2 regions of the Methylobacterium sp. Ger2507 genome follow, and region 2 is predicted to be linked to the other one. Evidence: predicted binding sites of a transcription regulator. Region 2 holds the regulator's gene; the other holds the start of a gene.
What was found. Region 2 encodes LexA, which represses DNA repair genes until DNA is damaged. Its sites were predicted from a motif close to TGTTCNNNNTGTGTTCNG; they were not measured.

Region 1 (3,524 bases), 1.2 Mb from region 2:
CTGCCACATCTCGGTGTAGCCGGATTCCTCCAGGATGGTCTGCGCCACCTCGGAATGCGGCTGCGTACCCACCAGGCGCGACCACCGTGAGAAGCTCTCGACCAGGGCCCGCACGCCGGAGCGGGCGCGGGGCTTCAGCTCGTCGGTCTCGACCACGAGACGGGCCGCCTGAAGCAGCGGCACCCGCTCGGCGCGGGCATAGGCGTGGAGCGCCTGCAGGGTGGCGTCGCCAAGTCCCCGCTTCGGAGTGTTGAAGATGCGCTCGAAGGCGAGGTCGTCGGCCGGGTTGGCGGTGACGCGCAGATAGGCCAGCGCATCGCGGATCTCGGCCCGCTCGTAGAAGCGGGGCCCGCCGATGACCCGGTAGGGCAGCCCGAGCTGGACGAAGCGGTCCTCGATCTCGCGCATCTGCGCCGAGACGCGCACCAGCACGGCGATCTCCGACAGCGGATGCTGCTTGGCCTGAAGGCTCTCGATCGCTTCCGCGAGTTGGCGCGCCTCCTCCTCCGAATCCCAGGCGCCGGAGACCGTCACCTTCTCGCCGGCGACATCCTCGGTGCGCAGGGTCTTGCCCAGGCGCCCCTCGTTCTTGGCGATGAGGCCGGAGGCGGCGCTGAGGATGTGGCCGGTGGAGCGGTAGTTGCGCTCCAGGCGCACCACCACGGCACCGGGGAAGTCGTGTTCGAAGCGCAGGATGTTGTCGACCTCGGCCCCGCGCCAGCCATAGATCGACTGGTCGTCGTCGCCCACGCAGGCGACGTTGCGGTGGCCCTGGGCCAGCAGGCGCAGCCACAGGTACTGAGCGACGTTGGTGTCCTGGTACTCGTCCACCAGGATGTAGCGGAAACGGCTCTGGTAGTTTTCCAGGACGTCGGGGTTCTCGCGCCAGAGCTTGAGGCAGAGCAGCAGCAGGTCGCCGAAATCGGCGGCGTTCAGGGTCAGAAGCCGGGCCTGGTAGGCCGAATAGAGCGTGCCGCCCTTGCCGAAGGCGAAGGCCTGGGCCTCGCCCGGGGGCACCTGCTCGGGCAGGAGGCCGCGATTCTTCCAGCCGTCGATGGCCGAGGACAGGGCGCGTGCAGGCCAGCGCTTCTCGTCGATGTTCTGGTCGACGATGACCTGCTTCATCAGGCGGAGCTGGTCGTCCATGCCCAGGATCGTGAAGTCCGAGCGCAGGCCGACCAGCTCGGCGTGTCGGCGCAGGATCTTGGTGCCGATGGAATGGAAGGTGCCGAGCCAGGGCATGCCCTCGCCGGCCGGGCCGATGAGCCCGCCGATGCGGTGCTTCATCTCGCGGGCGGCCTTGTTGGTGAAGGTCACCGAGAGGATGTCGAAGGGCCGCGCCTTGCCCGTGGCGATGAGGTGGGCGATGCGCGTCGTCAGCACCCGGGTCTTGCCGGTACCGGCGCCGGCGAGCACCAGGACCGGGCCATCCGTGGCCTCGACGGCGCGGCGCTGCTCGGTGTTCAGCCCTTCGAGATAAGGGCTCGCCTGCGGCCGCAGGGAGGCCATGGCACGGGCGGCGATGGAGGTCGGGGCGGCGTCGGAGGCGGAAGCGCCGGCCGCGTCGAGAGGCTTCGTCATCGCGCATCCCTGGACCAAAACGCGAACGGCGTCGAGAGTGATGCCAGTCCCCTCCCGGTCTTCGGGGGTCGGCCGACCGGTCGGTCCCGGTGCCGTTCGGAACGTGCGGCAGGATGCCGAGATTCGGGAAGCCGCCTTTCCATCGACGCGTGGTCTCACCAGATCAGGACGAAACCCCACCGAACAAGGACGTTCCGATGCTCAGCCCCCGCCTGTTTTTCGTCACCGGCCTCGCGCTCCTGACGGCCGGCCCGGCCCTGGCGCAATCCTCGCGCGCCATCGACAGCCTCAACGCCACCAACGACCGGCTCTCCGACCGCAGCCAGCTGCGCGGCATCGAGCAGCGCCAACAATTCGACACCAACCAGACGCGGATGCAGATCCAGCGCAGCGACCTGTTCCGGCCGAGCGCACCCGCGGCACCGATCGTGGTTCCGGGCCGGCGCTGAGCTGCGGCCGGGCCGGGATCGGCGGGACTGACGTAGGCCTCGTGTCGGGCGGAGCGACTTTGACCGCGCCAGGGCTCTGGCGCGCGTCGGCCTCGCCTGTGCTATGTCCGCGAACGGAGCAGGGGCGAGCCCCCGGGTGACGAGGCGGAACAAACACGGTGCGTGACATCCTGACCGCGCTGGCGGGCGCCGTCATCCTGCTCCTCGTTGCGGCCCTCGCCGTCCCACCCTTCGTGGCCTGGGAAAGCTATCGCGCCACCCTCGACCGCACGATCAGCCGTTCGCTGGGCGTGACGGCGCAGACGGAGGGCCGGATCGGCGTCCGCCTCCTTCCCTCGCCTAGGCTGAAGCTCGATCGCCTCCGGCTCGGCGCCGCCGCCGGATCGGCGCCGAAGCTCGATCACCCGCTCCTCGATCTCCAGGGCGTCAGGGCCGAACTTGCACTGGCACCTCTGCTGAAGGGCGAGATCCGCTTCACCGAGACCCGGATCGGCCGGGCCGAGGTCAAGCTGCCGGTCACCGACGGTGAGGCCATAGTACTGCCGGCCCGCGGCTTGGCGGAGGCTCTTCGGCGCGACCTCGCCATCGAGGATCTGACGATCCGGCAATTCGTCCTGACAACCCAGGTGCCGGCGACGGGGCGGACCGAGCAGTTCTATGCCGAAGCCCTGCAGATCTCGGCCCCGGCGCTGGTCGGCCCCTGGCGCGCAGAGGGAACCAGCCGCGGCGTGCCCTTCCGGCTCTCGACGGGCGAGATCGGGTCCGACGGCGTCAGCGTGAAGATCGCCGGCGGTGGCGATACGCGGCCGCGCTTCGAAGCCGATGCCCGTCTCAGCCTTGCGCCCGCCGGAACGGGCGCGTCCGGTCGGCGCTTGGCGACCGTGGTCGCGGAAGGCAGCGCCCGTATCGTCGTCGGGCCACCGGTCCAGGCGGCAGGCGCCTATCTGCCGTTCTCTCTCGGGGGCAAGTTCACCGGGCGCGGCCTCACAGCCCGGTTCACCGATGTCGCCCTGGAGATCGATCCCGGCGGACAGGCCCTGCGCCTCGGCGGCACGGGGCAGCTCGACCTGAAGCAATGGCGCGCCGGCCTCGCCCTCTCGACCCGGCGCCTCGACCTGGATGCCTTCCTGACCTCGGCGGCCGGACAGGCGCTGATCGCGCGCGGCGTTCCGGCGATCGGCGGCCGGAACGGCCTCGGCCTGCCCGTGATGGTCGATCTGGACCTCGCGGTGGAGAGCTTGGCCCTCGGCCTCGACGAATGGTCGCGGCTCGCCGCCAGCGGCACCCTCGACCGGACCGGCGGGGTCGTCCTGCGTCGGCTCGACGTGACCGCGCCGGGTGCGGCGGTGCTCGGGGCCAGCGGCGAGATCGACACCGAAGCGGGCCTGCGCTTCACTGGACGGTTGTCCGTCGACGCCCCGGCCTCCGACGGCTTCGGCCGCTACCTGCGCCGTCTCGGGTTCGAGGGTCCGGCCGTGGCCGTGATGGATGGCC
Region 2 (3,524 bases):
CTGAAGGCCGCGACGAGGCCAGGAACGAAGAGCGAGGCTCGTTCGAGGCGGCCCGATGCAGGCCGCCGCGACATCGGATCAGGCGAACAGGAAGTCGTTCAGCGTCAGCAACGGGCCCAGGGCTCCACCCGCGCTGACCTGAAGCTGCCCCTGGGACCCGCCCGCGGCGTCGTGAACCTCGTAGACGCGCGCGTTGCCGGACGTTCCGATGAGGTCCAGGGTCGAGGCGACGGCGAACCCGCTGAACTGGATCACATCGCCGCCCGATTGCCCCGCGCCCTGGAAATCGACGATCAGGTCGCGAATGCCCTTCGTCTCCAGATCGCCGAAGGTGATGACGAAGGTGTCATCCCCGGCTCCGCCGGCAACCCGGTCGCCGCCGCGACCACCCATGATGAGATCGGCGCCGGCGCCACCGTTCAGGATATCGGTGCCGTCGCCACCTTCCAGAACGTCATCCCCCGCGTCGCCACGCAGGTTGTCGTCGCCGAGGCCGGCATAGAGCCGATCGGCGCCGGTGCCGCCCTCGAGAAGGTCATCGCCCTCGCCGCCATCGAGCCCGTCGGCGCCCGCACCCCCGAGAAGGGTGTCGTTGCCGACGCCGCCATAGAGCCAATCCTTGCCGGCCCCACCGTCGATGTGATCGTCGCCCCGTCCGCCCTCGACGTAATCGTCGCCGCCGAAGGCCGAGAAGGTGTCGGATTTGCTGCCGAGCCAGATCTGGTCCTTGCGATCCGTTGCGATCGGAAGGCCCTTGTCCTGAAGGAGAGCGAGGTCGAGATCCGAGATCTGCGGGCGCCACCCCCAGGGCGAATAGGGGTCCATCAGATCTTCGACGCCCGAGACATGCGCCCGCGCATCGTCGAGCTTGGCAGGGCCACCCAGGACCGTGGTTGTATTCTCGTCGTAATACACCATCGATCCGTTTTCATACCAGGCCGGCTGGAAATCAATGAACCCGATGGCATGGGCGATCTCGTGCTGGAACAGCCCGAACGCGTCGATCTTGTTGGACGGGACACCGGCTTGTCCCTGCGGATCGAAGAAGAGATCGCCCAGCTTGTCCTGGCCCAGGGTGACCTTGCCGTCCGCCTCGCCTCCATTGCCATCCCAACCCTCGCGCGCTTCCAGGATCGGGGCGAAGGTCCATCCCTGGCCGTCCCAGGCATAGCTGGGACCGGCATTGGCCAGGACATTTCCGCCGGCGAAATTGCCCATCGCGATGGCGATCTCGATCACGGCGTCGCCCTGGATGTGTTTCGCCCAGCCATCCGCCGCGCCTTGCGCCGTCGCCAGGATGAGGTCTGCTTGGCCGCCAGCGGCATTGCGGGAACTTTCACTGTCCCAATACGCAATGATTTTCGACATGTTTGCTTGGCCTTGTCGTTGTTCTGGCGTTTTTCTATAAGGGGAATATCTATCTATAGGCAGTAAAGGACACAACGACGGGGTTTTCTCTTGGTTAAGGAGAGATGAGAGGCAAGGCTTGCAGTCTATGATGCTTTGTAGCGCGAGCCGTCCATCGCATCGCATCGCGCCGTGCCTTTGCGGAATGCGGCGAACGGCCGATCCGGGTGCGACAGAGTCGAGAAACGCGCGCCTTCCCGGTTCATGCCTGCCCGACGCGCACGAAACCTGAGCGCCGTCGATCGCGGGGCAAGGTCAGCGCTCTGGCGGCCTTTCCGCCCGATCCGGATATTGCCAGAGTTGCGTCCGGATGCTCTGGTGACCGGTGACCGGTGACCGGACCAACCCGACCGGCCCTGAATTGGGATCGGACGCGCGCCACCGCGCACGAATTCCGCCTTCTTTAAGGAACTCTTGCAGAACACTTGCGGAACGTTTAACGTGTTCGTGGTTTGTTTCTGTGGTCGTCCGCCGCAGCCAATGTCTCCAACGAAGAGTGTTCCGCATGTTGACGCGTAAGCAACTGGATTTGCTCCAGTTCATCCAGCTTCGGATGCGCGAGAGCGGCGTTCCCCCGTCCTTCGACGAAATGAAGGACGCCCTCGATCTGAAGTCGAAATCGGGCATCCACCGCCTGATCACGGCCTTGGAGGAGCGGGGCTTTCTGCGGCGTCTGCCGAACCGGGCCCGCGCCATCGAGGTGATCCGGATGCCCGAGAGCCTCGGCGGTCAATCCGCCTCGGCGCGGACCGCGCCTGCGGCGGAAGTCCGTCGCTTCACCCCGAGCGTGGTCGAGGGCGGCAAGGGGAAGGGTGTGCCGGCCGGCGCCTCCATCTCACGCCTGCCGACCACCCAGGCGACCGACGAGAGCGGCCGGGCTGTGACGATCCCGGTGATGGGGCGGATCGCGGCCGGTACGCCGATCTCGGCCATCCAGGAGCAGAGCCATTCGGTGACGATGTCGCCGGACTTCCTCGCGGGTGGCGAGCACTATGCCCTGGAGGTGCGCGGCGATTCGATGATCGAGGCCGGCATTCTCGACGGCGATCTCGTGGTGATCCGCAAGCAGGACACGGCGAACACCGGGGACATCATCGTGGCCCTGATCGATGACGAGGAAGCGACCCTCAAGCGCCTGCGCCGACGGGGATCGTCCATCGCTCTCGAGGCCGCCAATCCGGCCTACGAGACCCGCGTGCTCGGCCCTGATCGGGTGCAGATCCAGGGGCGCCTCGTCAGTCTCGTGCGTCGTTACTGAGGCTCTTCGCCGGTCCCTTCGCCAATTCCTTCGCCCGGCCCTTCGCCGGGCGAACCTGGTGCGTCCTTTGCTCGCCCGATCGGCGCTGCCGGCACGATGTCCGGTGCGGCACGCGCCGGTGCGTCCGTGTTGGCAGGTGCCACGGGTCGCCAGGGAACGGCTTCTCCCGGGCGCCGGGTCGTAACGACGCGGGCGCCCTCGCGCGTGAGGCGCAAGGCCGCCGCGCCGTGTGCCGCCAGGAAGGTCCGGTCGAGGACGAACGCCGCGGCGCAGCCCGGCGGGGCCGATTGGCGGCTGATCAGGATATCGGCCCGGGCGCAATCCTCCGGGAAGGCGCGCTTGTCGGTGACGAGGGCGACCCTGCGCCCATCCGGCAGGGTCAGGGTACAGCCGAGGCCATCGCACCGGGCGTCCGGAAAGGCCGGGACGGCGCCGGCCTTCCGGGCATCGCCATCCGCTTTCAGCCATTGTTCGAGCACGAAGGCCGGCGGACGCCCCAGAGTGGCGAGGTGGCCGCTGCGATCCCGGATCGCCGCCCCGGTGCCTTCCCGATCGACGTAGATGTCGAAGCGATCGGGCGACGCCGCGAAGGCGATGCCGATCGCCGCCGGGATCAACCCGAGCCAACGCAGGGACGAGGCCGGAAGGGTGAGCAGGAGGAGGCCGGCCGCCAGCAGCCCCAACGCCCCCGCCCCGAAGGCCGGCACCACCACGACGGCGTGTCCGAAGCCCGCGATCCAGGTCGAGATCGACAGCATTCCGCGCACCGCCAGACCCATCGCCCACCACACCGGCTGATCCAGGGCGAACGGATAGGCGAGGATGCCGAGCACCGCCGCGGGCATCACCGCCAGGGAGA

Region 1: the regulator LexA is predicted to act here: its motif matches at 1,592-1,609, upstream of ACV7NL_RS06560 (ATP-dependent helicase).

Annotation. Positions count from the first base shown of each region.
Region 1 is NZ_JBUYVC010000001.1:1,418,775-1,422,298, reverse strand. Features, by position in the region: gene ACV7NL_RS06560 (ATP-dependent helicase) at 1-1,581, opposite strand, end outside; gene ACV7NL_RS06555 (hypothetical protein) at 1,779-2,030, shown strand; gene ACV7NL_RS06550 (AsmA family protein) at 2,189-3,524, shown strand, end outside.
Region 2 is NZ_JBUYVC010000001.1:2,581,106-2,584,629, reverse strand. Features, by position in the region: gene ACV7NL_RS11970 (calcium-binding protein) at 79-1,368, opposite strand; gene lexA (transcriptional repressor LexA) at 1,913-2,665, shown strand; gene ACV7NL_RS11960 (ComEC/Rec2 family competence protein) at 2,659-3,524, opposite strand, start outside.